Linked DNA regions of Thermotoga maritima MSB8. The protein of the gene in region 1 binds, or shares a complex with, the protein of each later gene. Links are inferred from orthologs where the notes say so. Each region holds a gene or a part of one and is shown on either strand. Other genes may lie near its edges.

The links.
Region 2: the proteins of TM_RS04295 (region 1) and TM_RS03045 are in contact, whole or in part, in a crystal structure (PDB 6PL5), measured with the Thermus thermophilus proteins. The link is inferred for Thermotoga maritima MSB8 from one-to-one orthologs. Residues at the interface, in WP_223903423.1 of Thermus thermophilus: Phe161, Val165, Phe168, Val169, Leu172, Pro198, Tyr199, Glu202, Tyr211, Arg212, Asp213, Gln220, Val221, Gln223, Ser224, Ile226, Ala227, Ile228, Gly229, Ser230, Gly266, Phe267, Val270, Leu274, Tyr277, Gly278, Leu281, Phe285, Leu289, Arg297; in WP_223903432.1 of Thermus thermophilus: Arg4, Ile5, His6, Leu8, Ala9, Phe12, Ala15, Leu16, Leu19, Gly20, Arg22, Ala23, Trp24, Leu26, Gln27, Val28, Tyr31, Tyr34, Leu36, Leu43, Thr45, Asp47, Lys156, Gln157, Gly158, Ser160, Val184, Leu201, Glu202.

The regions. Positions count from the first base shown.
Region 1 is NC_000853.1:856,833-867,740, reverse strand. The notes cover bases 329-3,314. They hold TM_RS04295 (FtsW/RodA/SpoVE family cell cycle protein), read right to left. Parts: upstream 2,346-3,314; coding sequence 1,311-2,345; downstream 329-1,310. Other genes in these bases: TM_RS04290 (COG1361 S-layer family protein), read right to left, coding at 2,388-3,314; TM_RS04300 (hypothetical protein), read right to left, coding at 627-1,262; TM_RS04305 (PEGA domain-containing protein), read right to left, coding at 329-610. Also shown: more of TM_RS04305, read right to left, coding at 1-328; more of TM_RS04290, read right to left, coding at 3,315-3,593; TM_RS04285 (GspE/PulE family protein), read right to left, coding at 3,590-5,290; cell division protein FtsZ, read right to left, coding at 5,290-6,345; TM_RS04275 (cell division protein FtsA), read right to left, coding at 6,362-7,612; TM_RS09800 (DUF4894 domain-containing protein), read right to left, coding at 7,614-8,138; gyrB (DNA topoisomerase (ATP-hydrolyzing) subunit B), read right to left, coding at 8,171-10,081; TM_RS04260 (DUF721 domain-containing protein), read right to left, coding at 10,062-10,367; TM_RS04255 (aminotransferase class IV), read right to left, coding at 10,364-10,908. UniProt on the Escherichia coli protein: Peptidoglycan polymerase that is essential for cell wall elongation. Also required for the maintenance of the rod cell shape. Functions probably in conjunction with the penicillin-binding protein 2 (mrdA).
Region 2 is NC_000853.1:618,872-629,793, reverse strand. What follows is about bases 3,385-6,384. They hold TM_RS03045 (penicillin-binding transpeptidase domain-containing protein), read right to left. Parts: upstream 5,722-6,384; coding sequence 4,048-5,721; downstream 3,385-4,047. Other genes in these bases: TM_RS03035 (hypothetical protein), read right to left, coding at 6,059-6,384; TM_RS03040 (hypothetical protein), read right to left, coding at 5,718-6,062; TM_RS03050 (amino acid ABC transporter ATP-binding protein), read left to right, coding at 3,385-4,103. Also shown: TM_RS03070 (ABC transporter substrate-binding protein), read left to right, coding at 1-494; TM_RS03065 (NCS2 family permease), read left to right, coding at 618-1,934; TM_RS03060 (basic amino acid ABC transporter substrate-binding protein), read left to right, coding at 1,973-2,713; TM_RS03055 (amino acid ABC transporter permease), read left to right, coding at 2,728-3,378; more of TM_RS03050, read left to right, coding at 3,375-3,384; more of TM_RS03035, read right to left, coding at 6,385-6,538; TM_RS09605 (hypothetical protein), read right to left, coding at 6,507-6,683; TM_RS03030 (rod shape-determining protein), read right to left, coding at 6,683-7,693; TM_RS03025 (putative manganese-dependent inorganic diphosphatase), read left to right, coding at 7,775-9,412; TM_RS03020 (DMT family transporter), read left to right, coding at 9,409-10,314; TM_RS03015 (Gfo/Idh/MocA family protein), read left to right, coding at 10,244-10,922. UniProt on the Escherichia coli protein: Catalyzes cross-linking of the peptidoglycan cell wall. Responsible for the determination of the rod shape of the cell. Is probably required for lateral peptidoglycan synthesis and maintenance of the correct diameter during lateral and centripetal growth.

The DNA.
Region 1 (10,908 bases):
GTGTCTTCCCTTTGTAAGAACCATCAATATAGACGGTCATTCCTGGAGGTGTCGAGTCAACGATCAGCGTTCCAAACGCTGGGGCTCTTCCCACATAAAAATAAGTGAGATCGGAGACCCATTCTCCCGTGAGATAGGGTTTCAATTTCTTTTGAACGTATTCTTCGACGTTGTCGGATAGCGTCGGAAAGGCTCGAGTTGTCCCGAGTTCTTTCAGCTGGTTGAAAATCGGTATCGGTCTGGTGCTTGCAATCACCTGAATGTACTCTTTTCCATACGGCGGTGAAACTCTGAGGGAATAGGTGGATTTTGAAGGAATCTTTTTTATCTCATTTGCCCTGACAAAATTGTCGCTTTCGTATTTGTTCGGGAAAATGAGAGTTACCTTACCCTGTGCGTTGATGTCGTAGATGAGTATGTACGCGTCTCTGGAAGATTTGACGAAGATCTCTATCCTCTCTCCCACTTCATAGACGGATCCTTCCGGTTTGTTGAGCCACACATCCACCGTGAAGTAAGGTTTCTCGGGTACTATGATGATGCTCTTTGCTTCGAAAGAGAAAGCCACCATCGAGACAAGAATCAGAAGAAGAAACACATATCTCCTCATGAATCACACCTCCTCGTTATTTTATCCATCTGACTTCCGCACCGAGGATTTTTGTGTTCGACTCTAAGGTTAATCTGCTAGGATTTTCCTGAACGAAAGCGGCAAAACCATCAACACCGCTTAAAGGACCAAGGTGATAAACTCCGTTGTTGTCAAGATATATTTCGCCTTCATCTTTTATATCTACTACTTCACAGTAATTATCACGTCCGTTGAAGGTTACCACAAAAAACGTCGTGATATTAACATCCCTCGTCAAACCCTTGACTCTCGCCTGCCATTCTTCCCGATCTGCCTGCCACCACACATCCACGTCGTAAATTGGATAGTAACTGTTCCAGATCCTGCCTAAATCATTTTTAAGATCCGCCGTATCAACGATCACCCCGGCTGCGGCAACGAAGTCGTTGTATTGTTCGTAGAATGTCGCTCTTTCATAGTAAGCATAACTTTCATCTGGATAGTAGAGTACAATCACAGGGTGTGCCTGAACAAGATAATCACCATAGGATGGTTGATACCAATCCATCACATCGTCAAGATAAGCATTCCCAACCACTTCGATGATGAACTCGTGCCTTTCCTCAATTGGAGGTAGACAGGCTGTCAAAATCAGAAGAATCAACCCCAGAAAGGGAAAAAATCTCTTCATTTTCTTCACCCCCTCAAATCTAAGACTTTCAAGTAAAGAAGAGAGTTCTCAAAGTTTCTTTTCCACTCTTGCCAGCGCAATCCCTTTGAGAATGAGTCCGACGAGAATGGAAAACACAAGTGTGGAGGTTCCACCGTAGCTGATGAAGGGAAGAGGAACACCCGTGACTGGAAGGAGTCCCAGGTTCATCGAGACGTTTTCGAAGACGTGGAACCATATCAGTCCACACGCAGAAACCATCAGTATTTCCCAGTACTCGTCTTTCACGTTCAGAATCCATCTGGAAACCTCGAAGAACAGAAGACCGAAAAGCGAAAGCAGAAAGACTATTCCGATGAATCCGAATTCCTCACCGATCACCGATACGATGAAATCAGTGTATGAAACAGGAACGTAACCCATGAGGTTCGCTTTTCCTTTCATGTATCCTGCTCCAAAGAGTCCACCGGCTCCGATTGCGTGAATCGACTGCAGAACGTTGTAGGAGTAACTCTCGCCGTACTCTTCCGGGTTGAGAAAAGAAAGTATCCTCGCTCTTTGATAATCCTTCAGCCCAAAGAAAAAGAAGACAGGAAGAAACACAAGGACAAGTATCAATAGAATCACAAGGGGCTTCTTATTCACATTCGAGGCCAAAACCGCAAACAGCCAGATCAATCCCACAGAAAGCGTGGTGCCAAGATCGGGTTCCAGAAATATGAGAACAGCGGGGACAACCGTGAGAAAAAAACTTCTCCAGAACCACCTTTTCTCCAGAAGATAAGGAAGCAGAACGATGAGCGAAAGCTTTGCAAAGTCTGAGGGCTGGAAACTGAATCCCATCACTCTGAACCATCTCTTTGAACCACCGATGGGGGTTCCTTTCACAAGAAGGGCCGCCAGTAAAACAACGGAGAAGACGTAGAGAATGATCGAAAAGTTCCTTATCGTTCTGTCCTTGATGAACAGAACCAGAAACATCAACGAAAAACCGGCTATATCCCACACAATCTGCCTCGTGAAAAGTTGCTCATTTTCTCCGTAAGTTGCGCTTCTCAAAGTTGCAAGTCCAAACAACATCAAGATGGACACAAGAACAACTATGATCCAGTCTATTCGTTTGTTCTCGTGTGGTATGGTCCCACCTCACTCTGAAACGACTATCTCCATCTCCTTCATCAGCCTGTCTTCTTCACTTTCTATCACAACGATGAGTTTGTAAGTCCCGGGATCCTCGAGCTTTATGATATCGTAACTGGTCGTCTTAAAAATTTCCCTTGAGGAGTATCCTTCGATCGTCATTCTGTACTCTTCAGAATAAGCATACGAAAACACCGGTTCTTTGTGCGTCAAAACAATCATGATGTTTTTCAAAACTATGTACTTTCGTTTCTTTTCTTCGTTCAAAAGCTTCACAGAGAAATCGTATCTTTCACCGGATGCTACAAACTTCTTCCCTTCGATGACAAGGGAGAGTCCCTTCAAATCTTTTTGATACTCTCGCGTGACGAAAAGGGGAATTGATTTTTCTATCAGACTGCTTTCTGTCTTCAATTTCAATTTGATGATGTAATCTCCCGATTCTTTTGGGGCGGAAAAACTCACTTCGTGGATCTGTTCGACCATCATCGGATTTATCACGAAGTCTTTTTCTATAGGAATATCTCTTTCAAAGACAGCCTCATTCCCTTTAAGGATAATAAGGCCGATCGACTCCACACGAATTTTCCGACTCTTTGAGCTTATGTTTTCCAGATAGACAAAGAAATGCACGTTTTCGTAAGGGAAATAAAAATCTTTCAGGTCTTCAACCTCGATTTGCCACTTTTCAATCACCGAAACGACCTTACTGATAACCACCCTCTGGCCGTTCAACTTGACAGAGACTGTGATCGTGTAATTCCCTCCAGGTAGATTTGACAGCTCTTCCTCCCTCAAAAGATCAAAAACCAGGACACTTTCGAAAGCTTCCATCTCTTTTTCCACACGCTGTGGAAAGTGAAACTCGTACACCGTGTCATTCTCCCTTTTGATGGAAAATACGAAATCTTCCAGCACAAGATTTTCTTTTTTCTTCTCTCTGTTGAACACTTTTACACGCACATCGAGGGGATCGTTTGGAAGGTAGGACTCTTTTGTTTCTATCACCAGCTGGAAGGGTCCAATCACACCTTCCGGTTTGTTGGAAAAAAACGCTTTCGTGAAAAACACCAGGAAAACCACTATTACAAGATTCACGACAAGAATAAAATTCGCCCTGCGGCGAATTCTATTTTTTCTGTTTCTGAACTCTTTTTCCTTTTCTTCGTCTCTCTTCTGCCATTCTTCAGGGCTTTTAGAAAAGTACTTCATAGCGGTGTGGTCACCCTGAAAACCTCTTCGATACTCGTCTGCCCAAGAAGAACCTTTTCGAGGGCATCCTGGAACATGGTGCGCATACCTTTTTTCACTGCGAGCTTTGCAATCTCTGTTTCACTCGCTTTGGAAGAGATCAATTCTCTCAACTCTTCATCCACAATCAAAACTTCCCCTATAGCCATTCTCCCTCTGTATCTCATCCCCTTGCAGGCAGGACATCCTTCTTCTGAAGGATAGTAAATCTGATCTGGTACCTTTCCAAAGAATTGTTCGAAATAAGATTTTACCTGTTCATCTCGAACCTCTCCAGGCATTTTACACTCATCACAGAGCTTTCTCACCAGCCTCTGACCTATGATTCCGATAAGGGAGGCTCCGAGAAGGTGAGGATCTATTCCCATTTCTATGAGCCTTGAAACAGCACCAGCAGCGGTGTTGGTGTGAAGTGTACTCAGAACTAAGTGTCCCGTGAGGGAAGCTTCCACCGCAAGCTGTGCGGTTTCTCTGTCTCTGATCTCACCCACCATGATGATGTCAGGGTCCTGCCTGAGGAAAGCTCTCAAGTACCGTGCAAACGTGAGACCTATTTCTGGGAAAACCTGACATTGGGTAACCCCTTCGATGGTGTATTCCACAGGGTCTTCCGCTGTTACTATGTTTACACTTTCACTCTTCAAATAATTTATCATAGCGACAAGTGTGGTGGATTTTCCGCTTCCCGTTGGTCCGGTGACCAGGATGATACCGTAGGGTTTTTCTAACAGTGATAGAATTCGTTTCAGATTGTATTCACTGTATCCAAGTTCCTCGAGGCGTTTGTTTGCATCGGACACCTTCAGTATTCTCATCACGACTTTTTCTCCGAAAGTGGAAGGCATGGTTGACACGCGAAAATCGTACTGTTCCCCGCCTTTTATCGTGTAAAACTTCCCGTCCTGTGGAAGTCTTCTTTCCGACACATCGAGACCACTCATAATTTTAATTCGTGCCACAACTGAGTTGTGCTGTGGCTTTTGATACTCAAGAACTTTTCTCAAAATACCATCTATTCTGAATCTCACCCTCACGGTTCTTTTCATCGGTTCTATATGGATATCACTCGCTCCCATTTCTATGGCACGGTTTACGATATTGTTTACGAGCCGGACGATGGGAGCTTCTTCTACTTCCCTTTCTTCTTCCTCTTCTTCCTCAACCTGTTCTGGTGTTTCTTCTATAGCAACGTAAGGCTCCTCGAAAAGTTCGAGAGGAACACCAAGAACATACGTTTGATACAAAACAGAAAAATCTCTGCTCGTCACCAGATAAATCTCCGGATTCTTCCCCGTGAGAAAACGTATCTCCTGTTTGATCCTTGGAATGTTCGTTCCGTTATCCGTCACCACCACGAGAGTTCCGTCTTCCTTCTTTTCTACAGGAATGACGTGCAGAGATTCGATGATGTTCTTTGGAATAGAACCCACCACGTTGAGTGGTATGTTTTTTGGTAGTTCCTTCAGGATTGGGACTCCGTATTGTTCACTCAAAGCCTCCAGCAGCTGATCCTCCGTGATATACCCTGTCTCAATTAGAACTTCTCCGAGCGGTTTCCTTTCCTCTTTTTGAATTTCAAGAGCCTTATCCAACTCTTCTCTGGTTATGAATCCTTTTTCCAGAAGAATTTCACCCAATTTTCTGTATCTTCTCAGCATTAAAGAAGCCCCTCCAGACCGTATCTGTAAATGGCCGGTATGTCACCTTCCGGGAATAGAATCTTGTCTTCATCTGGGAATCTTGTAGCTATGAAGATCACACGTATTTCGTCATCGGGTACTTCATCATCGAAGATGAGACCGAATTTGACGTCCGCGTCCTCACTGCTGTTCTGCCTTATGATCATAGCTGCTTCGTGCACTTCCTCCATTCTTATATTGCTGGGAGCAGTTATATTGAACACAATCGAACTCGCATTTTCTACAGGATGCTCTATCAACTTGCTTTCCATAGCCTTCTTAGCAGCTTCTCTCGCTCTGTGTTCTCCCTTTCCAACACCTATGCCAAGGATCGCAGCACCGGCGTCCTTCATTACCGACTCTATGTCTGCAAAGTCGAGATTTATGTAACCCCTCTTCGTTATCAGTTCCGAAATTCCTTTCACTCCCTGGTGAAGAGTCTCGTCAGCCTTCAGAAAAGCATCCTTTATCTTGACATCCCTCGGGAGTTCTTCCATGAGTTTGTTGTTGGATATCTTTATGAGGGTATCCACATGTTTTCGAAGTTTTTTGAGCCCCTCTATCGCTTTTTTGAGTCTCTCCGGGCCTTCGAAATAGAAGGGAGTCGTCACTATGGCTACAGTCAGGATTCCCATTTCTTTGGCTATCTTTGCTATGACAGGGGAAGCACCTGTTCCCGTCCCTCCTCCGAACCCTGCAGTTATGAAGACCATGTGGGTATCCTGGAGCACTTCTCTGATTTTTTCCTCGCTCTCAAGAGCAGCTTGTTCTCCTATCTCGGGACGTCCCCCTGCACCAAGGCCTCGTGTGATGTTCTCACCGATCTGAATCTTCACGTCAGCGTTAGAAGCCTCCAGTACCTGAAGATCGGTGTTCACCGCGACAAATTCAACACCGTGTATTCCTATTTCTATCATTCTGTTTATGGCATTGTTTCCGGCACCGCCTACACCTATGACTTTTATCTTCAAATTGTTCGCCTGAGGGATGTTTCTATTTTCCTTTTTCTTCTCAACATCAAGGTCAAATCCCATACTCTTAACCTCCTACTCACTCCATCAATTCTTTGAAGAGTCTGAAAATTTTCTTCAGCGGATTTTCACTTTTCACCGGAGTTTCCTCATAAGGATTTTCCGAAACGGCGAAAACATTTCCAAACGCAGCAGCGAAGGAAGGGTCATTGGCAACTTCATCCGCATTGATGATGGATGGTCTGTCGGAATTCGCGTAACAACCCGTTCTCACCGGAGATTTAAACACCTCCGTGGCCAGTTCGTTTATTCTTGGAATCTTGGCCCCTCCCCCGGTGAGAACCACACCACCAGGTATCCCTATTTCCCCTTCTTCTACTATCTTCGCTTCAACTTCCCTGAAGAATTTCTTGGATTTGCTCATTATCTCTCTGAGACGTGCGTGTATAATGACGGAAAGTTTCTTCGCAGTAGTCGTTTTTATGGTGTTTCCATCGAGCCCTCTGTACTGTATTTCCTCCTCTTTCAAATCGTTATAAACTGCGTTTCCATGAGTTATAATGAGTCTTTCCGATTCTTCAAAGGAGGTGTCGAGAACTGCAGAAACATCTTTTATAACATGCTTCATCCCCACAGGAACGTAGGATATCTTTATGGGAACACCGTTTTTGTACGCTATCAACCCGGTGAAATTGTATCCCAGGTTCACAACCACCACACCTCGGTCTTTCTCAGGCGTGGTGAGAACTCCCTCGGCAGTTGAAACAAGAGAAGACTTCAACTGAAACGGACTTTTAACGGTATCCTGCAAGAAATTGTAGAACATCTCATAAACTTTCAAAGGTACGACAATGGATGTGTACTCGATGGCTATCTTCGAAGCCTTCATATCGAGAGGATTGAAAACGATCCTTTCGTCGTCCAGGAGATATCTTTTCGAAAATATGTGAAGAGGAGTTTTCCCGTTCTCTTTCAATTTCTCAAGAGCTTCCGATTGCATCTCACTCAAGATGTCCAGGGTGATAGATCGTTTCTCTTCACCGAAGTCCCTTTCGATCACGGTGTCTTCTCTTTCAAAACTCACGCTGCTGAAAGAAATGACAAAATCACTTCTCAGAGACTTTTGCAGCTGTTCTTCGAGTTCTTTAAGCAGTGTGTTCACAGATTCTTTGAAAGCGATGGCGTCTTTTATTTCACCTTCATCCAATCCTCTCGATTTCACACTTGAAAAGGCCAGTGCTTCCCATTCTTGATCACGTTTTCCGAGAACGAGTCCTTTTATATATCGTGAACCTATATCAATCGAGGTATAAAAGACAGTTTTTGACAAGTCAATCACCCCTTATCCACATCAATCTTCCATCATCCGTCAGGAAATACCTTTCCTTCGCTTTCATTTTCTCAGATTGCTCCATTATTACCTGAAAGTTCTCGACAAGATCTTTCCATTCTTCAAACATGATTCTGGATCCCTTCAGCAGAACAACTTCTTTTGACTCAAAAAAAACAGCGGACACTACAGAACTTTTCAGAATCGGAATCAACATCTCCAGAATTTCCCTGTCGCTCTTTGAAAGTCGAAGCCCTTCAAGATTAACTTCCAGAAACACTGGGTAGAATTTGAATAGGTCCTTTTTCGATAACGAAGCTACCAAACTCCCATCTTCAGCGCATAAATAATAATTCCCTTCATAGAAAACTATCCCTATAGCCTTTTTCGAATCTATTATAATACTTTTTGGAGAAATGTTAAAATTTTCTATCAAATATGAATACACTTTTTCTGGAACCCTCACGTGTTCTCTACGACTTTGAAAAAAAGAATTCACAAAGAACAGAATGTAAAGAACAATCATTGTGATGAGAAGAACTCTCAGGGATCTCATGACTAGATATCCAGTTCTTTCACTTTCAGAGCGTGCCTTTCTATGAACTCCCTTCTACTGGATGGATCGTTACCCATGAGAATTTCAAAGAGTCTATCCGCTTCTTCGGCATCTTCTATAGTTACCCTTATGATTTTTCTCGTTTCTGGATTCATCGTTGTTTCCCAGAGCTGCTCAGGATTCATCTCGCCAAGTCCTTTGTACCGTTGAATTTCGATCCTTTTTCCCTGGAGTTTCTCTTTGTATTCCGCCAGCTCCTGGTCACTGTAAACGTAGAACTCTTCTCTTCCAGCTTTGATCCTGTAGAGAGGTGGGAGTGCTATGTATACCCTGCCCTGTTCGATGAGGGGTCTCATGTATCTATAGAAGAGTGTCAGAAGGAGAGTTCTTATGTGTGCACCGTCTATATCGGCGTCGGTCATGATGATAATCCTACCGTATCTGAGCTTGCTTTCGTCGAAATCATCTCCTATGCCCGTTCCCACTGCAACAATTATGTCACTGATCTGCTCGTTTTTCAGTAATCTATCGAGAGATGATTTTTCCACGTTCAAAATCTTTCCTCTTATGGGAAGAACAGCCTGAAATTCTCTGTCTCTGGCCTGTTTTGCCGATCCCCCGGCAGAGTCACCTTCCACGATGAAAAGCTCCGTTTTCTCTCTATGTGTGGAACTACAGTCTGCCAGTTTTCCGGGAAGTGTTGTGTTTTGAAGAACGTTTTTCCTTCTCACCATTTCTCGAGCTCTCTTTGCCGCTTCTCTTGCCTGTTTGGTGCTCATGATCTTTGAAAGAATTGTTTTCACGAGCTCGGGATTCGCGTCGAATATTTTTTTCAGCTCTTCTCTCATAGCCTTGGTTACCGCTTCCTTGACTTCTTCGTTGCCGAGTTTTGACTTTGTTTGCCCTTCGAATTCGGGGTTCTTCACGTAAACACTGATAACCGCCGTGAGGCCTTCTCTAACATCCTCACCCTGGAAGGAATCGTCTTTCTTGAGAAAATTATGTTTTTTCCCATACTCGTTCATGAGTCTTGTGAGGGTGCTCTTAAAGGCTGTAACATGAGTTCCACCATCGACAGTTTTTATGGTGTTTGCAAAAGACACGATATCTTCAGAATACGAATCAGTGTATTGAAAGGCGATCTCCACTATCACTTCGTCTTCACCATTTTTTGTTTTCACTTTTTCCGTTCTCTTTATGTGTATCACATCGTGTAGAGCTTTTTTCCCACGGTTCAAATACTTCACATACTCCACTATGCCTCCGTCGAATTTGAAGGTTTTCTTCTCTCCGTTTATTCTGTCTTCGAATTCTATTTTGAGTCCTGGTACTAGGAAAGCTATCTCTCTCAATCTGTGTTCGAGTATGTCGGGATCGAACTCTGTCTCCGAAAATATGAGAGGATCGGGTTTGAATCGAACGATCGTGCCGTGCTTATCGGTTTCTCCTATCACTTCCACAGGTGTGACCGGTTTACCCCTTTCGTATCTTTGTCTGTAGATCTTCCCGTCACGATGTACCCGCACTTCCAGCCACTCCGAAAGAGCGTTCACCACCGATACACCAACACCGTGCAGGCCACCGCTTATCTTGTAGGAATCCTTGGAGAATTTTCCGCCCGCATGAAGAACTGTGAAAACCACTTCCAGAGCGCTTCTTCCCTCTTCTGGATGTATGTCAACGGGGATTCCCCTTCCGTTGTCCTCGACTTCCACACTTCCATCTTCATGGAGAGTCACACGTATCCAGTCGCAGTATCCAGCGAGTGCCTCATCAACACTGTTGTCAACCACTTCGTACACGAGGTGATGCAATCCACGTTTGCCCGTGGATCCTATGTACATTCCGGGTCGCATTCGGACAGGTTCCAGTCCTTTTAAAACCTTTATACTTTCAGCGGAGTACTTTTCCATCTACTTTTCCCCTCCTGAACTTTATATCTCTGAACAGTTCTTTGCCCGATCTTTCATTCAGAATTTTGAGCAAGCGATCTTTCTGCATGGTGAGTTCCGTCATCCACAGCGAATCATCGCAAACAATGTAAACTGTCCCGTTCTCCACTTTTTCCACCTTCGTGTGCCTCGCTATCACAGGTCCAACTATCTTGTCCCATTCAGAAAGGAGCATCTTTATCTTCAGTTCAAAAAAAAGAGGTTGTTTGGTGGAAAGCTCATCAAGCAGCTGTCTGAGAAGAATCATATTCCCACCCAGTTTTCCTCCAGATTTAAGACAAAAGGCTCAAAGTTTTCCATCAAAGTCGCTGTCACAGGTCCTGGCTCTTCCTCGAAAAACGAGTGCTCGTTCAACCTTCTGACAGGAACCACTCCCGCACTTGTGTGTGTGAGAAACATTTCATCCGCTTCGAACAGTTCCCACACCCACACTACTCTTTCTTCAACAGGTATCTCGAGACTTTTTGCGAGCTTTATAACGTTTTCCCGTGTGATGCCATCCAGAATACCGCTGTCAAGCGATGGTGTAATCAATTTGCCTTCTTTCACCAGAAACACATTGCTGAAACTTCCCTCACAGACCTGCCCGTTCAAACCGAGCAAAATCACATCGTAGCAGTCCACTATTTCCCTTCTTGCAAGCACTATGTCGGTGCGTCCAGTTATTTTTAGAGCTGGTGGAGTAGAAAGATCCGGTATCCTTCGAACGTTCGATATTTTCACCTCGACTCCTGTCTCCAGGTCTGGTATATTGAGCGGTGAGAACACAAAGAGAACCTCCCCGGAAT
Region 2 (10,922 bases), 240 kb from region 1 along the record:
TCATGATGTACATAAGCACGATAGCGGGAAGACCCTACGTTGAGAAATCCACGAAGGGTAAGTTCACCTGGAGCTGGGCTCCAGTTCCCACCTGGGTGACGAACAAAGTTCCATTTGCCGGAACGGATATAATCATGTTCAACACGGCAAGCGAAGAGGAAAAGAAAGCAGCCTGGGAGTTCATGAAGTACCTCATATCACCAGAAGTCACCGCTTACTGGGCGATCAACACGGGTTACATTCCCGTGAGAAGAAGCGCCCTCGAAACGTCGATCTGGAAGGAAGCGGCGAAGTCCGATCCTCTGCTCGAAATACCATTGAAGCAGATAGACAACGCCGTGTTCGATCCACAGATCGGTGTATGGTACGAGATCAGAACGGTGGTTGGAAACATGTTCTCCGATTTCATCAACGGAAAGGTGGACATGGAAACTGCGATAAAGACGGCGGATCAGAAGATAAGGGAGTATCTCAAGGAAGAATACGGCGAGTGAGCGGGAGGCTGTTCCTCCCGCTTTTCTTTTGTTTAAAACTCCTTTAAAGAAAACATGAGAAAATCAAAACAAAGTACGGGATCCAGAGATCCCCTTAAATTTTTTATATCGGAGGTGAGCTGTGTGTTCCGTCTCAAAGAGAACGGGACGAACGTGAAAACAGAGATCTTCGCGGGTATCGCTACTTTCCTCACCATGGCCTACATCGTTTTTGTGAATCCTTCCATCCTCGTTCAGGCGGTTGGTGTAGACGCGAGCAGCCCCCTGTACCAGCAGTTCTTCGGAGCCTTCATGGTCGCAACGATACTGGGATCCGCCACAGCCACTCTCGTCATGGCCTTCTTCGCGAACTATCCTTTCGCGCTCGCACCCGGTATGGGACTGAACGCGTACTTCACCTACACCGTGTGTCTCGGCATGGGGATAGACTGGAGAGTGGCCCTCGCTGCCGTGTTCGTTGAAGGTCTGATCTTCATAGGCTTGACACTCGTTGGGTTCAGAAAGTTCGTCGCCGGGATCATACCCGAGTCCATAAAAGTGGCCATCTCCGCGGGTATCGGTTTCTTCATCGCGTTCATAGGGTTGAGAAGCGCGGGAATCGTTGTATCCAATCCTGCCACTTCCGTTACTCTCGGCGATCTCACGAATCCCGGTGTGCTCGTGACGGTCGTAGGGCTCCTGGTGATCGTGGCGCTTTACCACAGGAAGATCCCGGGAGCGGTGATGATAGGGATTCTCGTGGCCACGCTTGTGGGTGCCATCCCCGGCATAGGAGTCACGAAGTACCAGGGAATCGTCGGTCCCGTTCCAGATATATCTCCGACGTTCATGAAGCTCGACTTTTCTGGATTTTTGAGCCTCGACTTCTGGATCGTTGTTCTCACCTTCTTCTTCGTTGACTTCTTCGACACACTCGGTACCATCACAGGACTCGCTCAGAGCGCTGGTTTCATGAAGAACGGAGAGCTTCCGAGGGCGAACAGGGCATTCCTCGCGGACGCGATAGGAACTTCTGTAGGTGCACTCTTTGGAACTTCGACAGTGACCACGTACATCGAGAGCGGTGCGGGTATCGCTGAAGGAGGAAGAACTGGTCTCACGGCTCTCGTCGTTGCCCTATGTATGCTCGCCATGCTCTTCTTCGCCCCTCTCGCCCAGACGGTTCCTGGATACGCGACCGCTCCCGCTCTGATCTTCGTTGGGGCGCTCATGATCGGAAACCTTGGAAGAGTGAAATGGGATGACATCACAGAAGCGCTCCCCGCGTTCATTACCGTCATAACTATGCCGCTCACATACTCTATAGCCAACGGAATAGCGCTCGGCATCATCTCCTATGCATTGGTGAAGCTCTTCTCCGGGAAATCGAAAGAAGTACACTGGTTCACGTGGATTCTCGCTCTCGCCTTCGCTTTGTGGTTGCTCTTCATAAAGCATTGATATGCAGCATTGTGTTATAATAAATCGGAGGTGATAATATGAAAAAACTACTTGCGGTTTCGATTCTTCTGGTTTCGATCGTGATCTTTTCTGGAGCCATCGACGAGATCAAAAGCAGAGGGTACCTGCTCGTCGGACTCTCTGCGGATTTTCCTCCGTTCGAGTTCGTTGATGAGAACGGCAACATCGTGGGTTTCGATGTCGATCTCGCAAAGGAAATCGCGAGAAGACTCGGCGTCGAACTGAAGATCGTCGATATGACCTTCGACGGACTCATTCCGAGCCTGCTCACAAAGAAGATCGACGTGATCATCTCCGGTATGACGATCACAGAGGAGAGAAAGAAGGTCGTGGCCTTCTCCGATCCGTACTTCGACGCGGGACAGGTCATCGTGGTGAGGAAAGACAGTGACTTCCGACCGAAGACCTACGAAGACCTCGTAGGGAAAACCGTGGCCGTTCAGATCGGTACCACCGGAGACATAGAGGTTTCAAAGTACGATGGTATCAAGGTCGTCAGGTTCGATAAATTCACGGACGCGTTCCTCGAGCTGAAGAGAGGCCGAGCGGACGCGGTGGTTCTGGACTCCGCCACGGCAAGGGCTTTCGTGGCGAAGAATCCGGATCTTGTTATCTCGAGTGGGGTGCTCTCCAGCGAGCAGTACGGCATCGCCGTGAGGAAAGAGGACACGGATCTTCTGGAATTCATCAACAGCGTTTTGAGAGAGCTCAAAAAGAGTCCGTACGACGTGCTTATAGAAAAATGGTTCTCAGAGTGATGGAGGAATGAAAGATGCCGGAATGGTTGAGCGTAATTGTGGATAATCTACCGCTCCTTCTGAAGGGTGCCCTGCGCACCCTTCAGCTTACTTCTCTGGCCGTTCTCATAGGGCTCGCCATAGGGATCTTCGTCGGCATGGGAAGGCTCTCGAAGTACCGGATCATAAGGTACCCGTCTTCTGTCTACGTGGAGTTTCTCAGGGGAACACCCCTGATGGTCCAGCTGTTTCTCGTGTACTTTGGACTTCCCGAACTGGGGCTCGAATTCGACAGGTTCACAGCCGCCGTTATTGCTCTCGGAATAAACAGCGGTGCGTACGTCGCCGAGATCGTGAGGGCGGGGATACAATCCGTCCCAAAGGGACAGTACGAGGCGGCGAGATCTCTCGGCATGTCACACGCACAGGCGATGATCTACGTGATTCTTCCCCAGGCCTTCAGGCACATACTTCCGGCTCTTGGAAACGAATTCATTGCCCTCGCAAAGGACAGTTCCCTTGCCATGGTGATAGGAACCGTCGAACTCATGAGAAGCGCCCAGTACATCGTGAGCAGAACATTCATGAGCTTTCCCATATACGGTGGTGTGGCGCTGATCTACTTCGCCATCACCTTCTCCGTTTCCAGGCTGGTGAAGTTCGTGGAAGGCAGGTTGAAAGTATGACCGTTTTGAAAATCGAAGATCTTCACAAGTACTTCGGAAAACTCTACGTGTTAAGGGGAATAGATCTCGAGGTGAAAAAGGGTGAAGTGATCTCCATCATCGGTCCAAGCGGAAGCGGAAAGAGCACCCTTCTTCGCTGTATAAATCTGCTCGAGGAGTATCAGCGGGGGAAGATCTACTTCAAAGGTGAGCTCATCACCCACAGAAACATAAACAGGATAAGAAGTTCCATAGGTATGGTCTTTCAGCAGTTCAACCTGTTTCCGCACCTTTCTGTTTTGAACAACCTCACACTCGCTCCGATGAAAGTGAAGAACATGCAAAAAGACGAAGCTGTAGAAAAAGCGAAAAAGCTCCTGGAAAGGGTTGGACTCATCGAAAAGATAAACGAAAAGCCCGGAAACCTCTCCGGTGGACAGCAGCAGAGGGTGGCCATAGCGAGGGCCCTCATGATGGACCCGGAACTCATGCTCTTTGACGAACCCACTTCCGCTCTCGATCCAGAGCTCGTGAAAGAGGTGCTCGACGTCATAAAAGATCTGGCTCAATCCGGTATGACCATGCTGATCGTGACGCACGAGATGAGGTTCGCCCGTGACGTCTCCGACAGGGTGGTTTTCATGGACGAGGGAAGAATCGTTGAGATGGGACCTCCCGAAAAGATCTTCTCTAATCCCGAGAACGAGAGGACACGGGAGTTTCTTGAGCACTTTCTTTCAGTTTGAAGTATTCTTCCAGAACCCTTCTTGCTATCTGGGATGCTGCACCGGAACCGTATCCTCCGTGTTCCACCATCACCACGATCGCAACTTCTGGATTTTCCGCAGGAGCAAAACCCACGAACCACGAGTGAGGAGCACCGCTTCCGGCCTCGGCGGTGCCTGTTTTCCCGGCCACTCTGTACGGAAAGTCTCCGAACACGTGGTACGCCGTTCCGGGGTCTTCCTTCTCGTTCCCTTTGAAGGACGTCACATCGACCATGGCATCCTTGATAAAGTTCCATATCTTCTCATCGATCTGAACTTGCGTTTCGATCTCCGGTTTCACCGCTTTCGAGCCGATTCTTTTCACCACGTGTGGTCTGTAGAAGATTCCTTCGTTTGCCACAAGTGAAACGAGTTTCAGAAGCTCTATGGGAGTCGCTGTAAGGTACCCTTGTCCGATGGACATCAGGATGGTGTCACCGGGATACCAGGGTTCTCCTATTTTGGACATTTTCCACTCGGGTGATGGAAGTGTACCGCTCTTTTCACCTGGAAGGTCTATTCCTGTCTTTTCGAAGATGCTCAGCTTCTTCGCAACCTCCACCATTTTGTCCACACCGAGCTTCAGCCCAAGCTGATAGAAGTAGACGTTGCAGGAAACCCTGATCGCCTTTCTGAGATCGGTGAAGCCGTGACCCTCTTCTTTCCAGTCCCTGTACCTCGCCACCACTTCACCTCTGCTGTTTCTGTATTCGAACACTCCACGGCAGTTGATCTTCTCTTCCGGATCGACACCGTTCAGCAAAGCGGCTACGGCCCAGAGTATCTTTATGGAAGACCCTGGGCTGTACGCGGACGATATCGCTCTGTTGATCAAAGGAGAAGGTGAATTTCTAGCAAACCTTTCCCACTCTCTTTTAGTGAAGCCTTCGTAAAAGTCCTGGGGGTTATATTCTGGGAACGATGCGAGGGCAAGAATTTCACCTGTTCTGACATCGGAGAGGATCACAGAGCCCGGATTCCCGATTTTTTCGAGAGATTCCTCGGCAACTTTCTGTATCCTGGTATCGATTGTGAGTGTTACATCTTCGCCGGGTTTCGGGGGGCTTCGAAGAACTTCAGAAGATATCGCACCGGATGGTTCCACAAAGACCATCTTCACACCGTCCGTTCCCGTCAGGAATTCGTCGTACACACTCTCCACACCGTACACTCCCGCCCTGTCTGCGTTCACGTAACCAACCACATGCGGTGCAAGCGGCTCGTACTTTCTCCTGTAATCCATGACGACCCGCATTCCAGCCTTCGAAATCACATCCGCTCTCGCTTTGTCGATGACTATGGATTCACCTTTGACAAGTGAAAGAATCTCCTCGGGAGTGAAGAGGCCTGTTTTTTTCAGCTCATCTATGCTGTTCAGCCACGGATCGAGGACGTACACCACTTCATCTTTTGCGAGCACTTTTCCATCACTTGAGATGATCTTTCCCCGTGGAGCGGGTATTTTCACGAGCCTTGTTTGAAGAAGGTCTATGTACTTTTTGTGTTTCTCGTGTTCGAGGATCTGCACCTGGAAAGCTTTCATGATGATCAAGACAAACGATAGGGCCATCAGGATCAGAATCAACCTGTTCTTCACCGCTTCGATCCTCCCAGAATGAACACGATGCCAGTGGCGGCGGAAAGCAAAACCGTCAGCATCCGAATTTCACCGACAAGACAGCCGACAGCCACAAGGACAACAGCGGGGAGCAACACTGAAGAGAAATGCTCCCTCAAGGCGTCAAGGATCAAAAATACGATCAAAACGAAAATATACCAGTATCCTGGAATTGCGAAGAGTCTGATCAAAATCACAATAAACAAAAGAGGAATGGTTCTCCTGCAGAAGGCAAGGCCCAGAAAGGCGGGAAAGAAACTCAAAACGTCTTGGAAGACGTAGTCCCAGAAGATGCTGAGAAAGGCAAGAACATAGATCATTCTACCACCCCGATGACGATCACCCTGTCCGGAACGTCCCGTGTCACGTTCAGCAGAAAGTACTCCTCATCACGTCCCGCCACGGTTCCTATGAACAGGTACTCTTTGAAGGCCACGTTCCATTTTTCGCTTTCGAAGTACACCTTCCAGCCCGTCACGTCTATGTCTTCTATAACAGAGAGTCTGGGAACACGTTCCCCTTTGACGACTCCCACAACGGACTCGCGATCGTTTTCCACCCTCACCTTTTCCACGAAATCCTCAGAAAACACTCTCATAACCTTTGAAATAGGACCTTTTTCCACAACTATCCCAAGGAACCTCTTCTCCAGCGGATCGAGAACGATGGCACCTTCTTCCGCTTCTCCCAGAATGTAGAAAAAACCTTCTCCCTTCCCGGTCACAAAGAAAAGGTTTCCCACGCTCTTGGTTCCCAGATAAACATCACCTGGATAGATCCTGTTTTGAAACCTCAAAATCACTTCCTGAACCGTTGGCTCTCAGCTTCAGGAAGGGGAAAGTTATTCTGTAAAAAAGGGGCTGTAATTTTTCAGACACGTTGAAAGTCTCGTTCAGAAAGAAAACGGTGAGGAAGAGAAGAAAAAGGATCAGTCTTTTCATCACCCGGCACCCTGAAGCTTCTTCAGAATGTTCACCTTGTCCAGAACCATTCCCGCTCCTTTAGCCACAGCGGTGAGCGGCTCTTCGGACCTGATGACACTGATCCCCGTTTCTTTCTGAAGCAGAGTGTCGAGCCCTCTTAGAAGAGACCCGCCGCCGGTGAGGAAAATTCCGCGTTCTATGATGTCGGAAACGAGCTCGGGAGGCGTTTTTTCCAGAGTGGTTCTCACGCTCTCCACTATGGCTACCACCACACTCCTGAGGGCTTCCCTCACCTCTCCTCCTTTCAGAGTGAGTTTTCTGGGCAGTCCAGTGGAAAGGTCTATCCCGGAAACCGTCGTTTCGAGCTCATCGTTTTCTTTGGATGGGAAGACGTTCCCTATCTCTATCTTCACCCGTTCGGCCGTTCTCTCACCGATCGCCACCCGGTAGGTCTCCCTCACGTACTGAACTATGGCTTCATCCATCTCGTCTCCAGCGATACGTATCGACTCCCACGTGACAATGCTTCCAAGGGAGATGACGGCGACCTCCGTCGTTCCTCCACCGATGTCCACCACCATGTTCCCGGAGGGCTCTTCGACGTTGAGATTTGAGCCTATAGCAGCCGCCATGGGCTCTTCTATGAGAAAGACCTTACTGGCACCCGCCTCGAGCCCAGCATCGAGAATGGCTCTCCTTTCCACATCCGTTATTCCTATGGGAACTCCTATAACCACACGAGGTTTGAACAGATTCATTCCGCCCTTGGCTTTGTTTATGAAATACCTGAGCATCACAAGGGCCACGGTGTAGTCCGCTATAACGCCATCCCTCATGGGCCTTATGGCCTTGATCGTGGCGGGAGTTTTTCCTATCATGTTTTTCGCTTCGAGACCGACCTTCAGTATCTCACCTGTGGTCGAATCTATCGCTATCACCGATGGTTCATTCACCACGATGCCTTTCCCTCTGAGAAAGACGAGGGTGTTTGCCGTACCGAGATCTATTCCTATGTCTTTTCTCAACACCGTATTCCTCCTCCCATGGTCACGTTCTCGATAAGGATTATATCATCTGATAGAATTTTTTTAGTAGCGGAGGTGAAAGCATTGGAAAGAGTGTACGTGATAGGCCACAAGAATCCGGACACCGACAGCGTTTGCTCTGCGATAGGGTACGCGCACTTCAAAAACAATGTGGAAAAGGGAAAAACATTCATTCCAGCTCGAAGCGGCGATCTCACAAACGAATCCCTCTTCGTGCTCAAATATTTCGGAATGAATCCACCCCTCCACATTGAAACGCTCGAACCCACCGTTGAAGATCTCGAGCTGAAAAATCCCATTTTCGTCACTCCGGACACATCCGCCTACGATGTGGCCATGCTCATGGAAAGCAGAGGAATAAAAAACGTTCCGGTGGTTTCAAAGGAGAAAATGATAGGAGTGGTCACTGAAAGCAACATTGCTCGAGTCTACGTGAGGAGATTGAAGATAGAACCATTGGTTATACACCCGGTTCCGTTCGATCAGCTAGTCAGGATACTGAAAGCAGAGGTTGTCTGTGACTACATGAAAGAAAAAACCGTATCCGGAAAGGTTCACATAGCGGTGGATGCCCTTCATGTGCTCCTGGGAAAGATAGAGATAGGTGACGTGGTGATCGTGGGAGACAACGAACCGGCCCAGATCGCTCTTCTGGAAAAAGGAGCAAAACTCATGATAGTCGTGAACAACGCCCCAGTATCAAACAGAGTGCTTGAAATAGCAAAAGAAAAGAACGCCGCCGTTTTGAGAGTGAAGTTCGACGCGTTCAGCGCCGCAAAGCTCATAAACCTTTCACTCCCCGTGACCCTCGTGATGAGCAAGAAATTCCCCACGGTGACGAAGAAGGACACACTCGAGGAAGTAAAAGAGATCGTCTTCACCTCGAAGATAAGAGCAGCGTTCGTAGAAGACGAGAAAGGGCGGCTTTGTGGTGTTATAACTAGGACGGACCTGCTCAAAGATGTGAGGAAAAAGGTGATCCTTGTGGATCACAACGAGATCACCCAGGCACCGGAAGGAGTCGAGAAAGCGGAAATCCTCGAGATCATAGACCATCACAGGCTCGGTGGACTGAGCACTCTGAATCCCGTTTTCTTCTACAACGAACCCGTCGGAAGCACCTCAACAATAGTGGCAGAGTTCTTCTTGAAAAACGGTGTGAAGATGGAAAGGGAGATAGCCGGAATTCTGCTCTCGGGTATCGTTTCCGATACACTCTTCTTCAAACTCTCCACGACGACAGAGAAAGACAGGAAGATGGCGAATTTCCTGGCTGATGTTGCCAAACTCGATCTGGAAAAATTCGCGAAGAAACTGCTGAAGGAAGGGATGAAGATACCGGAAGACGTCGATCCCGCTGAACTGCTGAAGCGCGACGTGAAAGTCTACGAGATGGGAGAAGAATCCTTCGCCGTTTCTCAGATAATGACGTCGGACTTTTCAACACTTTTGAAAGAAAAGGAACGTTTCATGAACACACTGAAGACCCTCAAGGGAGAATTCGGTGTCAAACATTTCTTTGTGCTCTTCACGAATCCTGTGGAAGAAGCGAGTCTTCTGATGATGGATGGAGATCAAAAGTTAGTGGAAAAAGCCTTCAACGCGGAAAAGAAGGACGGTCTTTTTCTGTTGAAGGGGGTTATGTCCAGAAAGAAGGACTTCGTTCCCAAGATCGGTGAGGTGCTGAGAAGGGAGAGATGATTTTGGAAAGGTTCTTCGCGTGGCTCGTTGTGGTGTTCTGGGGGATCTCTTTTCTTGCCACCAAAGTGGTAGTTCAGGTTCTGGATCCGTTCTTTGCAGGTTTTCTGAGGTTCATCTTCGCTTTCTTTTTTCTTTTCCTCATATCCGGTGGAAGACCAAAGCTTTTCAATAAAAATATCGTGATGGCTGGTTTCTGGGGAGTGTTCAGCTATTTTGCGTTTGAGAATTCCGCCCTCATGTTCACAGAGCCCACCAACGCAGCAATCATAGTGTCTTCAGCTCCTGTATTCTTTCTCCTTTTCTCGCATCTCGTTCAGAAAAAGAAAACCACTTCGAAGATGTACCTGGGTGTGATCCTGTCCTTTCTCGGGGTGGCCCTCGTCGTTTTGAACGGCAGGTTCGTTCTGAAACTGAATCCCCTCGGAGACCTTCTCGCCTTCGGCGCGGCTCTGTCGTGGGTCTTTTACACTCACCACATAGAAAGTCTCGGGAGTCTCTCCTTCAGAGAAAACGCGGGGATCATGTTCTGGGGCGTCGTGTTCTTCCTTCCTTTCTCAGCCGGAAAGTTCCAGCAGATAAGAGAGATGAACTCAATCGTTGTGATTTCTCTTCTTTATCTGGGACTCGTCTGCTCGGGTCTTGCCTACTTTCTCTGGAACAAAGCAATAGAGAGACTGGGAAGCAGAACGACAACGAACATGATATACTACATACCAGTTGTAACGGCCGTGGCGGAACACCTGCTGAAACTGAAACTTCCCTCCGCTCTTCTTGTGGGAGGAGTTGTGCTTGTGGTGATTGGTCTTTTGATCTTCGAAAGGGAGGTTCATTATGAAACTGAGGATAGCACTCGTGGGATGCGGAAGGATCGGACAGAAGAAACACGTCCCAGCGCTGATTGAAACGCAGGACCTGTTCGAAACGGTGGCGGTGTGTGATCTCGTGGAAGAAAGGGCGAACCGCGCCGCCGAACATTTCGAAAAGTCGGGCTTGAGAAGACCCGAGACAATGACGAACTACAGAGAGCTCCTCAAAAGAGAAGACGTAGACGTGATCTCCATAGCCACCGAGAGCGGAAAACACTACCAGATCACCATGGAAGCGCTCGAAGCTGGAAAACACGTCCTCGTGGAAAAACCCATGGCCCTCTCGACAAAGCACATGAACGAGATGGTAGAACTCTCGAAACAAAAGAATCTAAAACTCGGTGTTTTCTTCCAGAACAGATTCAATCCACCCGTTCAGGAAGTGAGGAAAAAACTCGATTCGGGGGCGTTTGGAAAGATCTTCTACGCGTCTGTCGCCGTGAGGTGGAACAGAAACGAGGATTACTACAAACAGGCGAGCTGGAGAGGTACCTGGGAGATGGACGGCGGGGTCCTGATGAACCAGTCCACGCACGCCATAGATCTTCTTCAGTGGTTCCTCGGAGGAGAGATAGAGGAGATCTACGGGCACATAGCGAACACGAATCACCCGTACATAGAGGCGGAAGACGAAGGTTTCGCCA